2 regions of the Methylobacterium sp. P1-11 genome follow, and region 2 is predicted to be linked to the other one. Evidence: predicted binding sites of a transcription regulator. Region 2 holds the regulator's gene; the other holds the start of a gene.
What was found. Region 2 encodes PhoB, which activates phosphate uptake and scavenging genes when phosphate is short. Its sites were predicted from a motif close to TGTCATNNANCTGTCAT; they were not measured.
Positions count from the first base shown of each region.

Region 1: CIW48_RS14375 (inorganic phosphate transporter) is a predicted target of PhoB. The motif match lies at 5,697-5,713, and genes of this name have one in related genera.

Region 1 is NZ_NPKS01000012.1:156,095-165,468, forward strand. Features, by position in the region: gene CIW48_RS14345 (hydroxymethylglutaryl-CoA lyase) at 1-380, shown strand, start outside; gene CIW48_RS14350 (MFS transporter) at 744-2,072, shown strand; gene CIW48_RS14355 (hypothetical protein) at 2,146-2,574, opposite strand; gene CIW48_RS14360 (hypothetical protein) at 2,565-2,810, opposite strand; gene CIW48_RS14365 (MucR family transcriptional regulator) at 3,261-3,668, shown strand; gene CIW48_RS14370 (hypothetical protein) at 3,672-3,923, shown strand; gene CIW48_RS14375 (inorganic phosphate transporter) at 4,016-5,644, opposite strand; gene CIW48_RS14380 (ceramide glucosyltransferase) at 5,855-7,003, shown strand; gene CIW48_RS14385 (DUF1045 domain-containing protein) at 7,029-7,715, shown strand; gene CIW48_RS14390 (chloramphenicol acetyltransferase) at 7,708-8,328, shown strand; gene phnC (phosphonate ABC transporter ATP-binding protein) at 8,443-9,291, shown strand.
Region 2 is NZ_NPKS01000009.1:116,003-125,376, reverse strand. Features, by position in the region: gene recN (DNA repair protein RecN) at 1-1,312, shown strand, start outside; gene CIW48_RS11640 (hypothetical protein) at 1,429-1,629, shown strand; gene CIW48_RS11635 (hypothetical protein) at 1,645-1,890, opposite strand; gene pstS (phosphate ABC transporter substrate-binding protein PstS) at 2,124-3,164, shown strand; gene pstC (phosphate ABC transporter permease subunit PstC) at 3,250-4,227, shown strand; gene pstA (phosphate ABC transporter permease PstA) at 4,240-5,130, shown strand; gene pstB (phosphate ABC transporter ATP-binding protein PstB) at 5,153-5,968, shown strand; gene phoU (phosphate signaling complex protein PhoU) at 6,068-6,787, shown strand; gene phoB (phosphate regulon transcriptional regulator PhoB) at 6,932-7,627, shown strand; gene CIW48_RS11600 (protein-disulfide reductase DsbD domain-containing protein) at 7,811-9,374, opposite strand, start outside.

The DNA.
Region 1 (9,374 bases), on a different contig from region 2:
ATCCCCGGCAGGTGGCGCGCCTCGTCGCGCGGATCCTGCCGCTTGTCGGCCCCGGGCGCCTGACGCTCCACTTCCACAACACCCGGGGGCTCGGCCTCGCCAACGTGCTGGCCGCCTATGATGCCGGCGCCCGCCGCTTCGACGCGGCGCTCGGCGGCCTCGGCGGCTGCCCGTTCGCGCCTGGCGCCACGGGCAACATCTGCACCGAGGATCTCGTCAGTATGGCCCACGAGATGGGTGTGCCGACGGGGCTCGACCTTCCGGCGCTGATCGGCCTGTCGCGGGACCTGCCGCGGCTCGTCGGCCACGACGTGCCCGGCCAAGTCGCCAAGGCCGGCCGGCCCTGTGACCTCCACCCGGCGCCCGCGAGAGCGGCCTGAAGCGGAGACGGAATGGGGCAGGCTCACGGTGACCCGACCTGCGGGTACACGACAGTGAGGCGCTGTCGTCTCGAACAGACGCACCGTGCCCCCTCTCCCATGCGGGAGAGGGTTGGGGTGAGGGATCAGCCGCTTCGGGATCGTGCGCGCCATCGCGGCGCAAGGCGAGCCTGATCCGGACAACGCTCACCCCTCACCCCGTCTCTCTCCCGTGCGGGAGAGGGGACCCGCGCTTGGTCCGGCGATACCGGCATCGCCGTCCAGCGTCGCGGAGCCGCCGATGCGAGATTGCCGAGCGCTTCAAGCCGCCCGTTTGAAGGCGGCGCCGCTCATCCGAGTCCCTAACATCAAACGGAGGAAACCATGACCGCAGCCCTGTCGGGTTCACCGGCGGCCGCCGAGGCCGGCGCGGTGACGGAGGACGGAATCGTTCGCAAGGTCGCGTGGCGGCTCATGCCGCTGATCATGATCTGCTACATGTTCGCGTTCTTCGATCGCATCAACATCAGCTTCGCCAAGTTCCAGCTCCAGAGCGACCTCGGCTTCAGCAACGTCGCCTACGGGCTCGGCGCGAGCATGTTCGTGGTCGGCTACGTGATCTTCGAGGTGCCCTCGAACCTGTTCCTCTACCGGGTCGGGGCACGGCGCTGGATCGCCAGGATCATGATCTCCTGGGGCATCGCCACCGCGCTGATGATCTTCATCCGCAGCGAGTGGCACTTCTACGCCCTGCGCTTCCTGATCGGCGCCATGGAGGCGGGCTTCGCGCCGGGCATCCTCTATTACCTGACCATCTGGTTCCCCGCCTCGCATCGCGGCCGGATCACCTCCTTCATGTTCGTGGCCTCGGCCTTCTCGGGTATCTTCGGCGCGCCGGTGGCGGGCCTGATCCTCGGCGGCCTCAACGGCGTCGGCGGCCTCGCCGGCTGGCAATGGCTGTTCCTGGCCGGCGGCCTGCCCTGCCTCGTGCTCGGCGTGCTCGTGCTGACGCGCCTCGACGACCGCATCTCAGATGCGCGCTGGCTGTCGGAGCCCGAGAAGGCGCTCCTGTCGAGCCGCATCGCCCACCACAACCGCGAGATCGGCGACCACTCGCTGCTCGGGGCGATCAGGCAGCCCGGCTTCCTGATGATCGGGCTGATCTACTTCCTGCTGCAGATCGGCTCCTACGGCCTGAATTTCTGGGGGCCGGACCTGATCAAGACAGCGAGCGGCGGCCAAGCGGCCTCGGTGGGCTTCCTCACGGCGATTCCCTACATCTGCGGGGCGATCAGTATGGTGGTGATCGGGCGCCTCTCGGACGCCTCGGGCGAGCGGCCGAAATTCGTCGCCGGTCTCGCCATCGCGGCCGCACTCGGCTTCTTCGGCGCCGGGTTGTTCGACAAGCATATCGTGCCGCTGATGGTCGCGCTCGCGCTGCTGGGCGCCGGCATCGTCGCCTCGATCCCGACCTTCTGGACGCTGCCGGCCAAGCTCGTCACCGGTGTCGGCGCGGCGGGCGGGATCGCGCTGATCAACACGCTGGGCCAGTTCGGCGGCATCGTCAGCCCGGTTATGGTCGGCTGGGTGAAGGACCTCACCGGCTCGACCACGCCCGCCCTCTACGGCATCGGCGTCCTGTGCCTCGTGGCCGCCGGGCTCGCGCTCTTTGCCATGCCGGCGAGCCTTCGCCGGAGCGACCGCGCGGCCTGACCGGGCCCGCCCAGGGCGTCCCGGGTCGACTGACCTACGGGGCGCCCGGAGCTGGGGCGGATCGAGACCCGGGTCACTCAGGTTGGCCTCGACATACGCCTTGGCGCGCTGAACCACGACGTTGCCGTGGATCGATTGGGGCACCTTCCGGGCCATCCGCTCGGCGAGCCCGGCGACGATCCGATCGATGCCGATTTCCGTCATGCGCGACCGCGTTCGCCCCGAGCCGGTCGCGAACGGTCATCAGCTCGGTGAAGAAGGTTGTCGCCAAGCTCGCGGAGGCGAGATCCGCGCCGACGGTCAGGGCCGTATAGAGACGAGCCAGCCCGAGCACGCGCTCTAGACGTTCGCGCGGCACATCCAGGATCCAGCGGCCGTCCGTCTCCGTCATCTCCACCAGCGGCTGCCGGTCGACCACGACGAGGTCGCCCGACTGGGTCACCGCCTCGCGGCCGTTCTGCTGGATGACCGAGCGGCCGGCGCGCTTCAGGACTACGAACAGCGAATCGGGGCCGTCGTGCCTCCGGGCGGTCGGTGCGTCGCCGCGGTCCGCATGGCGCCGTGCGTCGCATGCGTCACAACAAGGGAGCCGATCACCGCCTGTTCCAGCTTGGCCGAAAACGGGCCGTCATGGAGCTTCCGAAGCTCCACCGCCATCAGATGATCGGAGATGACCTCCCGCCAGCGTCGGAAGCTGTCCATCGGCGGCAGGCCGGCGGTCGAGAACAGGGTCTGCAAGGATCGATCCCCGCGACACCGAGGTGAGGAGGAAGTCGGGAGGCCGGCCGCGGAACGTCGCTGGGGCCGGCGGATTGTGCGGGACCTTCACCCACGCCGGACAACCGCACCGGTCAGCCGTTCCAGACGTGATGCTCCGGAGCCGACATTGCCCGAAGTCGGATTCCGGCGCCGATGTCCGCGGCCGAAAACAGTGAACGCCTCAGTAACCAAACCGGGAATGCCGCCGGTTGCGCGGCCGAGCAAGAAACCTCGCGCCGCCAGACAAACCGCGTCCCGCTCATATTGTATATTATCTGCAACTTCAAGAAATGGAGCGAAATCAACTTGAGGTAGAAATGTCCCGCCGGCTGACCGTCGCTCGGCCTTGCTCTCCACGAGACCGGTACGCGCCGGTCTTTCGAAGAGGAGGCCCGCATGGTGGGACGCCCTCCAACAGTGATGTCTCAGATGGATCATCTTACCGACCACCGTTCAACCTTCATGCTCGAGAAGGTCGGCGCGATCGTCGCAGCCTACGTCTCGCGCAATGCGATCGAGGTCACGGCGCTGCCCGCACTGATCGACCAAGTGCACTCGGCCATCGCGGTCCTCCGCTGCGCGCCATCGGGTCTCGGCCGAGCCGGGCTGAGCGACGCGCAGGTCGAGGCCTCGATCCAGGAAACGGGCCTGATCAGCTTCATCGATGGCCGGTCCTACCAGACCCTGAAGCGCCATCTCACCGCGCACGGCCTCACCCCCGAGCGCTACCGGGCCAAGTACGGCCTGCCGGCCGATTACCCGATGGTCGCCCCGGGCTACGCCGCGCGGCGCTCGGAGATCGCCAGGGCGATCCAGCTCGGCCACAAGGCGGCCTGAGCGATGAGGCCCGACACCTCCGCGGGCTCGGCCCAGACGCGCAAACCGCCTCCGGGCGCCGCGTGCGCCAACGACGCCCTGAGCCGCATTGCCGGAATCCTCGACGTGCCGGTCGCGAGCTTCTTCCCGGATGCCGACCGGCCCGACGCGGCCATCACCCAGGCGGCCGACCTGGTCACCGCCTTCGTGGCGATCGAAAGTTCGGCGGCGCGCCGAACCTGCCTGGCCTTCGTGCGGGCGATGGCAAATTCCTGAGGCGCCTGGGGGAGCCTCAGGAAGCCGGAGACCGAGTTGCTTTGTCCGGGGGGACGGAGCGCGGTCTCCGGCCCGAACGCGCGGAGCCCGCGTCAGAAGACCTGGCGCAGGAGGAAGAACAACACGGCCGCGAGGGTGATCGCCGCCGGCAGGGTCAGGATCCAGGCGAGCGCCATGTTGCGCACGGTGGCCATCTGCAGGCCCGATCCATTGGCCGCCATCGTGCCGGCGACGCCCGATGACAGGATATGAGTGGTCGAGACCGGCAGGCCGTAGAGTTCGGCCAGCCCGATCGTACCGGCGGCGACGATCTCGGCCGAGGCGCCCTGCGCGTAGGTCAGGTGGGTCTTGCCGATCTTCTCGCCCACGGTGACGACGATGCGCTTCCATCCGACCATGGTGCCGAGACCCAGCGCCAGGGCGACGCAGACCTTCACCCAGCCCGGGATGTAGCGCGTGCCGTCGTTGAGCAGGCTCGTGTAGCGCTTCAGGTCCGCCTTCTCGGCCTCCGAAAAATCGGCTCCGGCGCTCGGCAGCACGCGCACCGCGTCGGCGGCGAGATACATGTCGCTGCGGAGGTTCTGGGTCTGGGCGGCCGGCACCGTGCGGATCGCGCCGTAATTCTTCACGCTGGCGGCGATGTCGTCCGAGAGCGCCGCCAGCGCCGCGTAGACGGGCGGGGCGTTCAGGGCCTTGGTCTTGAGCGCCTCGGTCACCGTCCGGCGCGCAGCGGCGGCGTCCGGCACCGCTGCGCCCGGGGCGCGGGCGGAGAACACCCCGCTCGCCGCCGTCGAGGCCTGCACGAAGGCGGGCGTCGTGTCGTCCGCCATCGTGCGGTTGAGGGCGTAGGCCGTGGGGGCGGCGCCGATCAGGATCAGCATGATGAGGCCCATGCCCTTCTGCCCGTCATTGCCGCCGTGGAAGAACGAGACCAGCGTGCAGGTGAGGATCAGCAGGCCGCGGATCCAGAGGGGCGGCGGCGCCTCGCCCTTAGGCGCCTCGTAGAGGTCCTTGCGGCGCACGGCGAATTTCAGGGCGAGCAGCAGCAGCGCCGCCAGCACGAAGCCGCAGACCGGCGAGAACAGCAGCGCCTTGAAGACGTTGAGCGCCTGGTTCCAGTCGACGCCCGCGGTGCCGTCGCCGCCGTTCATCAGCTGGTTGGCGAGGCCGACGCCGAGCACCGAGCCGATCAGCGCGTGGGACGACGAGTTCGGCAACCCGAAGGCCCAGGTCCCGAGGTTCCACAGGATCGCCGCCAACAGGAGCGCGAAGATCATCGCGTAGCCCGCATGCGAGCCGACGTTGAGGATCAGCTCGACCGGCAGCAGAGTCACGATCGCGTAGGCCACGGCGCCCGAGGACAGCATCACGCCGAGGAAGTTGAAGAAGCCCGACCAGATCACCGCGACGAGCGGCGGCAGCGAGTGGGTGTAGATCACCGTCGCGACCGCGTTGGCGGTGTCGTGGAAGCCGTTCACGAATTCGAAGGCGAGGGCGATCAGCAGGGCGAGGCCGAGCAGCGCGAAGGCGCCGTAGGCCAGGGGCGCTTCCCCGACCGCGTTCATGTCCGCGACGAGGCTCACCACCGCGTAGCCGAGACCCGCCACCAGGACGAGGAGGAACGCGACCACCCCGCCCAGATGCATCCCGTGGTCGAGGCGCGGGCCGCCCGCCGGCCCATCTTCGACCGCACCCGACGGCATCACGGCGGAATCGGACATGAACCCTCGCGCGGAATCTTTTGTGGTGGTGAACCGGGATTAAAATGGGCCGGTGACGGTTCGGTGACGTCCGGCTGCAGGACGGTGCCGTGACCGGCCGCGTCGGCGATCGGGTCCGAAAGCGCCGGGCGGCGTCGCCCCTGTCACACGCCTGACGCGGTCCGGCCGCTAGCGGACCGGACCGCTCACCTCATTGATCGAGGGATCCGCATGCTTGACGCCACGGTGCCGGCCCTGTCCCTCGGCGCGCTCCTGGCCCTCGTCCAGATCGGCAGCATCGCCGTGGCTGGCCGGCGCCTCGGCCGGAATTACGGGCCGTCGCGGTTTCCGGAAGGCGCGCCCGTCTCCCTGGTCCGTCCGCTGCGCGGCGTCGAGGCCTACAGCGAGGAGATGCTCGTTCGCAGCTTCCGCCTCGACTACCCGTCCTACGAGCTGATCTTCTGCGTCGCCGACCCCGCCGACCCGATCGTCCCGATGGTGGAGCGCCTGATCGAGGCCCACCCGCACGTGCCCGCCCGCCTGATCCTCGGCGACGAGCGCGTCAGCGCGAACCCGAAGCTCAACAACTGCCTGCGTGGCTGGCGTGCCGCCGCCCACGACTGGGTGGTGCTCGCCGATTCCAACGTGGCCATGCCGCCGGACTACCTCCAGCGGCTCCAGGCGGCGTGGCGGGACGACACCGGCCTCGTCTGCTCCACCCCGGCCGGCGCCCGCCCGGGCAGCTTCATGGCCGAGGTGGAGTGCGCCTTCCTGAACACCCTGCAGGCGCGCTGGCAATACGCCGCCGAGGCCTTCGGGCTGGGCTTCGCGCAGGGCAAGAGCATGCTCTGGCACAAGCCCTTCCTGGAGGCGCAGGGCGGGCTCCAGGCACTGGCGGCCGAGATCGCCGAGGATGCGGCCGCCACCAAGCTCGTCCGCGCCGCCGGCCGGCGCGTCCACCTCGTGGCGAGCCCGTTCGAGCAGCCGCTCGGCCCGCGCGGCTTCCGGGAGGTCTGGGCGCGGCAGCTGCGCTGGGCGCGGCTGCGCCGCGTGACCTTCCCGCTGTTCTTCGCCCCCGAGATCGGCAGCGGCGTCCTGCTGCCGGCGCTCCTCGTCGCCCTCTGGGCCGGCAGCCTCGCGGGCCTTGTCGGCGCTTCCGGCCTCGCCGCCCTGTGCTATGCCGCCGAGCACCGGCTCGCTCTCCGCGCGGGCTGGCACCGTTCGCCCCGCATGCTGGCGGCCTTCCTGGCGCGCGACGTCCTGATCCCGGCGATCTGGCTCGGCGCTTGGATGCGGAGCGCCATCGTGTGGCGGGGCAACGCCATGGACGTGCGCCCGCGGCGGGCCGCCGACGCGCGCTCCTACGCGCCGACGGCCTGACCGCCCGACGATCGGAGGCCCTGACGTGTCGCGCCGCTACGCCCTCTACTGGCTGCCCGCCCCGGGCTCCCGTCTCGAAGCCTTCGGCCGGGCGATCCTCGGCACCGACAACGTGACCGGGACGCAGGTGCCGCATCCGGAGGGGCTCGGCGATCTCGCACCCGTCACGGCGGGCGCGCGGGCCTACGGGTTCCACGCCACCCTCAAGGCGCCGCTGCGCCTCGCCCCGGGCACCGGGGAGGCCGACCTTGTCGCCGCCGCCCGCGACCTCGCGGCCGCGCACCCGCCGGTGGCGGTGGGCCCGCTCCGGGTCGCCGCCCTCGGGCCGTTCCTCGCCTTGGTGCCGGCGGCCCCGCCGCCGGAGCTGGGGCTCCTCGCCGCCGAGTGCGTCGCCGCCCTCGACCCGTTCCGGGCGCCGCTCACCGAGGCCGAGCACGCCAAGCGCCGGCCGGAGCGCCTCGGCCCGCGCGGCCGCGCGCTGCTCGCGCGCTGGGGCTACCCGTACGTGTTCGAGGCCTTCCGCTTCCACATGACCCTGACCGACGCCCTGCCGGAGGCGGAGCGCGACCTCTGGCACCGGCGCCTGTCCGAGGCCTACGCCGCCGCGGGACCGGAGCCCCTGCGGATCGACGCCGTCAGCCTCCTGACCCAGGACGGGTCGAGGCCGTTCCGGCTCCTGGCGCGCCTGCCCTTCGGAGAGGCCCGTGGTTGACCGCCCCCTCGGCCTCGAACCCGCGCTCGATCCGAGCGCCCGGGTCGTCGACAGCCGCCTCGGCCGCTACACCGAGGTCGGCGCCCGCACCCGGCTCACCGAGACCGTGCTCGACGACTATTCCTACATCGGTGAGGACGGCGAGGTGATCTACACCGCGATCGGCAAGTTCTGCTCGATCGCCGCCAGCGCGCGGATCAATCCGGGCAACCACCCGATGGAGCGGGCGTCGCAGGCGCACTTCACCTACCGGGCGCGCGCCTACTGGCCGGAAGAGGCGGACGAGCCGGCCTTCTTCGACCGACGCCGGGCGAGCCCGGTCTCGATCGGCCACGATGTCTGGATCGGCCACGGCGTGGTCGTCCTGCCCGGGCGCACCATCGGCACCGGCGCGGTGGTGGGAGCGGGCGCCATCGTCACCCGCGACGTCGAACCCTACACGATCGTGGTCGGCAATCCCGCCAGGCCGGTCCGGCGCCGCTTTCCCGAGGCGATCGCCGCGCGCCTGACGCGCCTCGCCTGGTGGGACTGGGACCACGAGCGGCTGCGTCGGGCGCTGCCGGATTTCCGCGGCCTGCCCATCGAAGCATTCCTGGAGCAGTACGAAGATTAAGTCGGCTATCGAATAACGGAGATGTTGCGCCGGCAAATATAATCGTCTCGAATACGTCATCCAATTGTCGTGAAACCGGCGTTTACGTGCGGCCATTCCGCGGCGGATGGTTGCATGCTGGTTATCGAGGATCTCACGCGCCAGTACGGCGACCGGCGCGCCGTCGACGGCGTGTCGCTCCGGATCGAACCCGGCAGCTTCGTCGGGGTGATCGGCAGGTCGGGCGCCGGCAAGTCGACCTTGCTGCGCCTCATCAACCGGCTTGCGGATCCGAGTTCGGGGCGCATCCTCCACGAGGGGCGCGAAGTCACGACCCTGCGGGGCCGCCCGCTGCGCGAGTGGCGCACCCGCTGCGCCATGATCTTCCAGCAGTTCAACCTCGTCGGCCGGCTCGACGTCATGACCAACGTGCTGATGGGCCGGCTCAGCCACGTGCCGAGCTACCGCTCTTTGCTCCGGCGATGGTCCGCCGAGGACCGGGCCATGGCCCTCGCCGCCCTGGAGAGCTTCGACATGGGCGAGTTCGCCGGCCAGCGGGCCGACGGCCTGTCGGGCGGGCAGCAGCAGCGCGTCGCCATCGCCCGCGCCCTCGTGCAGGAGCCCGAGATCCTGCTCGCCGACGAGCCGGTCGCCTCGCTCGATCCGCGCAACACCCGCCTCGTGATGGACGCGCTCGCCGACGTGAACCGGCGCTACGGCATTACGGTGCTGTGCAACCTGCACTCCCTCGACCTCGCCCGCGCCTACTGCGACCGCCTCGTCGGCCTCGCGGCGGGGCGGGTCGTGTTCGAGGGCGGCCCCTTCGACCTCACCGAGGACGTGGCGCGCCGGCTCTACGGCCTGGAGGCCGGCGAGGTGCTGGACGATGCCGCGCAGCGCGAGGCGGAGCAGCGGGCCGCGATGCCGGGCCGGCCCGGGCTGGTGTCGGCGCGGCCGGTCCGCGAGGCCGCCCTCGGCGCCTGATCCGGGCCTCGGGCCCCAACAACACCACACGGGAAACGCCCGACCGGCCTGCGGCCGGCCGAACTCCCGCCCTACGCCGACAC
Region 2 (9,374 bases):
CGCGGCCCTGGTGGAGATCCATGGGCAGCACGACGACCGGGCGCTCGCAGACCCCGCCTCGCACCGGGCGATCCTCGATGCCTTCGGTGGGCTTCACGCTCAGCTCGCCAAGGTCGCGGCTGCGTCGCGGGCCGTGAGGACGGCCCGCACCGAACTCGCCGAGCACCGCGCCCGCGTGGAGACGGCCCGCAAGGAGGCCGACTTCCTGCGCCATGCCGTGGAGGAACTCGCCGAACTCGCGCCGCTTCCCGGTGAGGAGGCCCAGCTCGCCGAGCGCCGCACGATCATGCAGCAATCCGAGAAGGTCGCGCGCGAGCTCAACGAAGCTCTGGAAGCGGTCGCCGGTCCTCATTCCGGCGTGTCGCATCTCTCCGCCGCCCTGCGTAAGCTGGAGCGCCGCGCCGCGCAGCTACCGGCTCTCGTGGAGCCGTGCGTGACGGCCCTCGACGCCGCGATGGTCGCCCTCGACGAGGCCCGTGCAATCCTCGACGCGGCGGTGGCCGAGACGGAGTTTGATCCCCGCGACCTGGAGCGCGTGGAGGAGCGGCTCTTCGCCCTGCGCGCCGCCTCGCGGAAATACGACGTTCCGGCCGACGACCTCGCGGCCCTGGCGCAGCGCTACGCCAACGACGTTGCGGCCATCGATGCCGGCGAGGCGGCTCTGGCCGGGCTCGCGCAGGCGCTCGCGGCGGCCGAGGCCGCCTATGCCGAGGCCGCTGAGAGGCTCAGTGCCGGGCGCCGCCGCGCAGCCAAGCAGCTCGACGCTGCCGTGAAGGCCGAGTTGCCGCCCCTCAAGCTGGAGCGGGCCCGGTTCATCACCGAGATCGTCACGGATCCGGAATCCCGCGATCCGGCCGGCACCGACCGGGTCGAGTTCTGGGCCCAGACCAATCCGGGGACCAAGCCCGGCCCGATGATGAAGGTCGCCTCGGGCGGTGAGCTGTCGCGCTTCATGCTGGCCCTCAAGGTGGTGCTGGCCGACAAGGGCTCCGCCCCGACCCTGATCTTCGACGAGATCGATACCGGAGTCGGCGGTGCGGTGGCGGATGCAATCGGGATGCGGCTCGCCCGGCTGGCAGCGACCGTGCAGGTGGTCGCGGTGACCCATGCCCCCCAGGTCGCCGCCCGCGCCGAGACGCATTTCCTGATCGCCAAGGCGCCGGTGAAAGGAGCCGGCCGCGTTGCCACCCGCGTGGCGAGCCTGCCGGTCGCCGAGCGCCGAGAGGAGATCGCCCGGATGCTGGCGGGCGCCATCGTCACCGACGAGGCCCGCGCGGCCGCGGCACGGCTCCTCCAGGGCGCCGATGCATAATCTGCCGGCAACCTTAACCATTGGTTGCATGCAACGATTCGTTAACCATTCATAGTGAGAGTGCCTCCATCCCGGTGCCGCGGCAGGTTTGGGCGGTCGAAGGGCGGGAGGGAGCCATGAAGCCGTCACTCGTCGAGTCCGATGCGCACCTGCCTGCGGGACGACCGCTGAAGCGCGCGGTCGACACCCGCCAGCTCGGCCTCACCCTCCGCACGGTCTACGAGGGCAGCGTCGACACGCAGCCGATCACCGACACCCACGTGGAGCTGCTCCTGCGCCTGCGCCAGAAGGAGCGGGAGTTGCGCCGGGCGATCTGACCCGGCCCCGCGCCGCTACCAGCGGCGCGCGCCCGGCCGTCGCCGGTACTCGGCAGCCCGAATCAGCGTCAGCACGCGGTCGAGGCTGACCAGCAATTCCGCCTCCTCGCACCGCGCCGCGCTGGCGGCAGCCGGATCGGCGCTGAATTTCTGACGCGCCTGTGCCAGCGTCAGCGCACGCTCCACAGCTTCCCGCTCCGCGTGCAGGGCCAACCAGGCCGGATCGGCTTCCGCCGCTGTATCGACCTCCTCGCCGCCCACGATTCCGATATCCTTCCATCGCCGTTGCCGAAGAGGAACGCGCGAGATCCCGGAACCGTGCCGCGGGAACCGCGGCGCGATGTCATGCCGGTGTCATCTACCTGTCGTAACCGCCCGTCCATCGGGCGGCCGGCGCTGGGTCTCTTCGGAAGATCGGCCGCAGAGCTCTGCCGCGGGCATGGGCTTGCCGGCAGCGCAGCGCAGGCTCTTGCCCGACGGCAACGGAGAATCCCTTGAGACCCTTCGCTTACGCGCTCGCCGTCGGCCTCGCGACGGTTCAGCTGGCGTCCGCGGCGCTCGCCGCCGATATCACCGGCGCCGGGGCCACGTTCCCCTTCCCGGTCTATTCCAAGTGGGCCGAGGCCTATCGCAAGGAGACCGGCGCGGGCCTCAACTATCAGTCGATCGGCTCCGGCGGCGGCATCAAGCAGATCCAGGCCAAGACGGTCGATTTCGGCGCTACCGACGCGCCCCTGAAGCCCGAGCAGCTTGCCAAGGACGGCCTCGTCCAGTTCCCGACCGTCATGGGCGGCGTCGTGCCGGTGGTGAACATTCCCGGGATCGAGCCGGGCAAGCTCAAGCTCACGGGCGACGTGCTGGCCGACATCTACGCCGGCAAGATCGCGAAGTGGAGCGATCCTCGGATCGCCAAGCTCAATGACGGGCTGAAGCTCCCCGACGCGAACATCACCCCGGTCTACCGCTCCGATGCGTCGGGCACGACCAACATCTTCACCACCTACCTGGCTCAGGTCTCCGAGACCTGGAAGAAGGAATACGGTGCGGCCACGACGATCTCCTGGCCGGTGGGTCAGGGCGGCAAGGGCAACGAGGGCGTCACCGCCACCGTGAAGCAGGTTCCGAACGCGGTCGGCTACGTCGAGTCCGCCTACGCCAAGCAGAACAAGCTCTCCTACGCCCTCCTGCAGAACAAGGCCGGCAAGTATCCGCAGCCCGACGACAAGGCGTTCCAGGCCGCGGCGGCGAGCGCCGATTGGAAGTCGACCCCGGGCTTCGGCATCTCGCTGACCAATCAGCCGGGTGAGGATGCGTGGCCGATCACGGCGGCGACCTTCATCCTGGTCCACAAGGATGCCGCGGATCCGGCCAAGGCCGCCGATGTGCTCAAGTTCTTCGACTGGGCCTACAAGAATGGCGACAAGCTTGCCACCGACCTCGACTATGTCCCGCTGCCGGACAACGTCGTCGATCTGATCCACCAGGAGTGGAAGGACGTGAAGGGCAAGGACGGTAAGTCTGTCTTCAACATGTGAGCGTGGCCGCGAGGAGGTGAGAACCTCCTCCCTCGCTTCCGGGAACGCAGCGCGCTACCACGCCCCCCTTCGCAGAGAATCGCGGATGCCCGCTTTGACAGAATCGATCGCCCTCGGCCGAACGCGTGGTGCAACGGCGCGGAAGGCGCCGAGCCGGAGCCTCGACACCGTTTTCCGGAGCTGCTCCTACGGCGCCGCGCTGCTGGTTCTCCTCGTCCTCGCCGGAATCCTCGGCTCGATCCTCTACGGCGGCTGGCCGGCCTTCCGCGAGTTCGGCTTCGGCTTCCTCACATCCAGTGCCTGGAATGTCGGGACCGAGCAGTACGGCGCCCTGGTGGCGGTGATCGGGACCGTCGCCTCCGCCTTCCTGGCGCTGCTGATCGGCGTCCCCGTCTCCCTCGGGATCGCGGTCTATCTCACCCAGCTCTGCCCGGGCTGGGCGCGCAAGCCGGTCGCCATGACGATCGAGCTGCTCGCCGCCGTGCCGAGCATCATCTACGGCATGTGGGGCCTGTTCGTGTTCGCGCCGCTGTTCGCGCGCTACGTCCAGATGCCGGTCTCGAACCTCGTCGAGGGCATGCCGATCATCGGCACGCTGTTCTATGCCCGGGTTCCCTCGGGCGTCGGCGTGTTCACCGCCGGGATCATCCTGGCGATCATGATCGTGCCGTTCATCGCCTCGATCGCCCGCGACATGCTCGACCAGATTCCCACGGTCCTGCGCGAGAGCGCCTACGGCATCGGCTGCACCACCTGGGAGGTGGTGCGTCACGTGCTGGTGCCGCAGGCCGCGGTGTCGATCATCGGTGCGATCATGCTCGGCCTCGGCCGCGCGCTGGGCGAGACGATGGCGGTGACCTTCGTGATCGGCAACGCCAACCGCCTCTCGGCCTCGATCTTCGACCCGAGTTCGACCATCGCGTCGCGCATCGCCAACGAGTTCAACGAGGCGGACGGCCTCCAGCTCAACGCGCTGATGGCCTTGGGCTGCATCCTGTTCGTGATCACCTTCGTGGTGCTCATCATTGCCCGGTTGCTGACGCGCCGCGTCCAGGCCGCCTGAGGAGCACGCGCGATGGATGCCTCCCCCATGATGACCGCGACCGCTCCGCGCCGCTCCGGCCGGGTTCGTCAGGGCCGCCGCATCGCCGACCGCGCCCTGCGTGTCGCCTGCTCCGGCGCGACGCTGGTGGGCGCCCTGGTCCTCGGCTCGATCCTGGTGATGCTGATCGTCCAGGGCGTGCGCGGCTTCACGCCGACCCTGTTCACCAACCCGACACCGGGCCCCGGCTCCGAGGGCGGGGGCATCGCCAACGCCATCCTGGGCAGCCTCGTCCTGACCGGGATCGGCATCCTGATCGCCACGCCGGTCGGCGTGATGGCCGGGACGTACCTTGCCGAGTACGGGCGCGGCTCGAAGCTGGCGGCGCTGATCCGCTTCCTGAACGATATCCTGCTCTCGGCGCCCTCGATCCTGATCGGCCTCTTCGTCTACACGCTGATGGTGCGGCCGATGGGGACCTATTCGGGCTGGGCCGGCGGCGTGGCGCTCGCGATCATCGCGGTTCCGGTGATCGTGCGCACCACCGAGGACATGCTGCGCCTCGTTCCCGGCACCCTGCGGGAGGCCGGCGCGGCCCTCGGGGCGCCGCCCTCGACGGTGATCATGAGCGTGACGTGGCGGGCGGCCTCGGCCGGCATCGTGACCGGCATCATCCTGGCGCTCGCCCGCATCGCCGGCGAGACGGCGCCGCTGCTGTTCACCGCGCTCAACAACAATTCCTGGTTCTCCGCCAACCTGATGGGCGGCGTCGCGAACCTGCCGGTGATGATCTACCAGTTCGCCCTCTCGCCCTACCCGAACTGGCAGGGCCTCGCCTGGGCGGGCGCGCTCCTGATCACCGCGGCCATCCTGGCGCTGTCGATCATCGCGCGCCTCGTGATCAAGCCGCAGACCTCGCGCTGAGACCCCTTTCGAGGACACGACGATGAACGCCGCCTCCGCGATCCCCACGGTCGAGCTGAACCGCAACCGCGCCGACGAGGGCGGCCCCGTGCGGATCGCCGTGAAGGACCTGAACTTCTACTACGGCAGCTTCCACGGGCTGAAGGACGTCAACCTCAACTTCCACGACCGGCAGGTCACGGCGCTGATCGGACCCTCCGGCTGCGGGAAGTCGACCCTGCTGCGCTGCTTCAACCGGATCTACAGCCTCTACCCGGAGCAGCGGGCGGAGGGCGAGATCCTGCTCGACGGCGAGAACATCCTCAGCCCGTCCATCGACCTGAACGAGCTGCGCTCGCGCATCGGCATGGTGTTCCAGAAGCCGACGCCATTCCCGATGTCGATCTACGACAACGTCGCCTTCGGCCTGCGCCTCTACGAGAAGCTGCCAAAATCCGAGCTGGACGGCCGGATCGAGGAATCCCTGCGCAAGGCCGCCCTGTGGGACGAGGTGAAGGACAAGCTTCGGCAGCAGGGGACCGGCCTGTCCGGCGGTCAGCAGCAGCGCCTGTGCATCGCCCGGACGGTGGCGCAGAAACCGGAGGTGATCCTGTTCGACGAGCCGACCTCGGCCCTCGACCCGATCTCCACCGGACGCATCGAGGAGCTGATCGAGCAACTGCGCGACGAGTTCACCATCGTGATCGTCACCCACAACATGCAGCAGGCGGCACGCATCTCGCAGTTCACCGCCTTCATGTATCTGGGGCAGCTCGTCGAGTTCGGTCCGACCAATCGGATGTTCATGAACCCGACGGAACGCCGCACGCAGGACTACATCACCGGCCGCTTCGGCTAGTCTGTCCGGGAGATCCCGGGACCTGGCGGCCAGCGCGCCGGAAAGCCCCAGCAAGCCACCCCGGCGCGCCGTTCCCGGGACCCCATCGAAGGATCCACCATGCCCGGCCATATCGTCACCTCCTACGACACCGACCTGGAGAACCTCCGTCGCTCGATCTCGGAGATGGGCGGCGTGGCCGAGAAGATGACCGCGGAGGCGACCGACGCCCTCGTGCGCCGGGACGACACGCTCGCCCAGGCGGTGATCCTCGCCGACAAGCGCCTCGACGCGCTGCAGCGGGACATCGAGGAGCGCGCGGTCCTGCTGATCGCCCGGCGCCAGCCCCTCGCGATCGACCTGCGCGAGACCATCTCGGCGATCCGCGTCTCCGGCGATCTCGAGCGGATCGGCGACCTCGCCAAGAACGTCGCCAAGCGCGTGGTGGCGATCTCCGACCAGGCGCCGGCCCAAAAGATCGTGCTCGGCGTGCGCCACATGAGCGACCTCGCCGAGGGCCAGCTCAAGGACGTGCTCGACGCCTATGCGAGCCGCGACGTCCAGGCGGCCCACGACGTCTGGGAGCGCGACGGCGAGATCGACGCCCTGTACAATTCCCTGTTCCGCGAGCTCCTGACCTACATGATGGAGGATCCGCGCAACATCTCGTTCTGCACGCATCTGCTGTTCTGCGCCAAGAACGTCGAGCGCATCGGCGACCACACCACCAACATCGCCGAGACGATCCACTATCTCGCCACCGGCGAAACCCTGGCGGGCGACCGGCCCAAGAACGATGCGTCGAACTATGTGACGGTGGACGGTGTCCAGGCTCCGTGAGCGCCCGGCCCCGGCCCCGGCGCCGCACGGCGCGCGCCTTCCCGCCGGGCGCGGCCGGGGTGACCGTGCGTGTGGGTTGAGGCGCGGCGGCGCCTCCTGCAGCATCCGCCGGACCGCCGGTAGAACGGATCTTCGAACGTGAGCATGCAAGTCCTGATCGTCGAGGACGAGGAGGCGCTGACCACGCTGCTGCGCTACAACCTGGAGGCCGAGGGTTTCCTGGTGGATTCGGCGGCGCGCGGCGACGATGCCGAACTGCTCCTGGCGGAGCGGATCCCGGACCTCGTCCTGCTCGACTGGATGCTACCCGGCCTCTCGGGGATCGAGCTGTGCCGCCGAATCCGGGCGCGCCGCGAGACCGAGCGGCTGCCGGTGATCATGCTCACCGCCCGGGGCGAGGAGGGCGACCGGGTCCGCGGTCTCGGCACCGGCGCCGACGACTACATCGTCAAGCCGTTTTCCGTGCCGGAACTGCTCGCCCGGATCCGCGCGCTGCTGCGTCGGGCCAAGCCCGCCCATGTCTCGGATCGGCTGGCGGCGGGCGACCTGGAACTCGACCGGACCGGCCACCGCGTCCGGCGCGGCGGCGAAGAGCTGCATCTGGGCCCCACAGAGTTCCGGCTCCTGGAATTCCTGATGCTGGCGCCCGGCCGGGTCTTCTCCCGCGAGCAGCTTCTCGACGGGGTCTGGGGGCACGACGTCTACATCGACGAGCGCACCGTCGACGTCCATGTCGGGCGGCTGCGCAAGGCGCTGAACGGCCCGCGCCAAGCCGATCCGATCCGCACGGTTCGCGGCTCGGGCTATGCCTTCGACGAGACCTTCTCGCTGGAAGCCTGAGGCGGGATCGAAGCGTACCGGAACGAGGATCGGTCGGCCGCAGCCTCGGTACGCGCGCGGTGCCGTGCCGCTCGGCCATACGACGTCGGCGGGTGCGGCGCCGCCGGATTGCGTCGCTCCGCTCGCAAGGACGGCGGGCCGGGCGTTTCGACGCGCATGCGGCTTCAGGACCCTCTCGACCTTTCAGCGAGCCAGCGCAGCGCTCCGGCCGGACACGGCTGGCACCGCCTCCAGCGCCGCCAGAACCGTCCCCTCGGTGAGGATCTGCGGGAGAACCTGGGGTTCCCCGGTTCCGGTGTAGAGCAGGTAGAGCGGGACGCCGCTGCGCCCGTGCTTCTCCAGGAGGCGGGTGATCTCGGGATTCTGGTTGGTCCAGTCGCCTTTCATGTAGGTCACGCCGCGCTCGGCCATCGCGGCGCGCACCGCCCTGGTGTTGAGCGAGGTCGCCTCGTTCACCGCGCAGGTGATGCACCACGCGGCCGTCATGTCGATGAAGACGGGGCGATGCGCGTCGACCAGGGCGTCGAGGCGCGCCTGGGTGAACGGCTCGACCCCGTCGGCGGCGGCCTGCGCCGACGACGGCACGGCGCGGTCCCGCGGCAGGGTCACCGCAAGGGCGGCTACGGCGATCAGCGCGAGAGCCGCGGCGGCCTGCGAGACCCGGCCGACCTTGGGCGCGGCGGCGCGGCCATGCTCCCAGGCCCAAGCGGCGAAGCCCACCAGCACCAGGCCGATCAGCGCCGCCAGCAGGCCGCGCGGATCCACCTGCTGCGCCAGCACCCAGATCAGCCACGCCACGGTGGCGTAGACCGGGAAGGCGAGGACCTGCTTCAGGGTCTCCATCCAGGCGCCCGGCCGAGGCAGCGCACGCAGGGCCCGCGGCCAGAGGGTGAGCACCAGGAAGGGTAGGGCGAGGCCGAAGCCAAGGCTCGCGAAGACGGCGAGCGCGACGCCGGCGCTCTGGGTCAGCGCGAAGCCCACAGCCGAGCCCATGAGCGGCGCCGTGCAGGGCGTCGCCACCAGGGTCGCGAGCACGCCCGTGAAGAACGAGCCGCTCAGGCCGGCACGGTGGGTGAGGCCGTCGCCAAGGCCGGCGAGACGGCCGCCGACATGGACTGCACCCGACAGGCTCAGGCCCATCGCGAACAGCAGATAGGCGAGCCCCGCCACCATGGCGGGCGATTGCAGCTGGAACCCCCAGCCGATCGCAGCCCCGCCGCCCTTCAGGGCGATCAACAGCGCGGCAAGACCCAGGAAGCTCACCAGAACGCCCGCCGTATAGGCGAGGCCGTGCATCCGCAGCCGGGCCGGCCCCTCGCCGGCATGCCGCACGAGGCTCAGCACCTTGATGGACAAAACCGGGAAGACGCAGGGCATCAGGTTGAGGATCAGCCCGCCCAGGAAGGCGAAGACCGCGGCGGTCGCGAGGGTCAACGCGTCGAAGTCGGCGGCGACCGGCGGGGCTGCGACCGGACTCGGAGCGCTCGGGGCCGCCGCGGCGGCCGGGAGCACGGGCTCGTCCCCATACGCGAAGGCGAGGCGGCGGCTTCCGGCGGTGCCGACCTCGTCGAGCGTCAGGACGCCCGGGAGTGTGGCGGGAGCCGGATCGGTCGGGCTGCTCCGCCCGACGGTCAGGTGCAGGCCGGTCTCGTCGACGGACATTACCTGTGCGGCGGCGTTGTCGATCGCCGTCTCGGCATAGGGAAAATACGCGGCGTTCCGGATCGTGTCGGCCTTGAGACCGGTC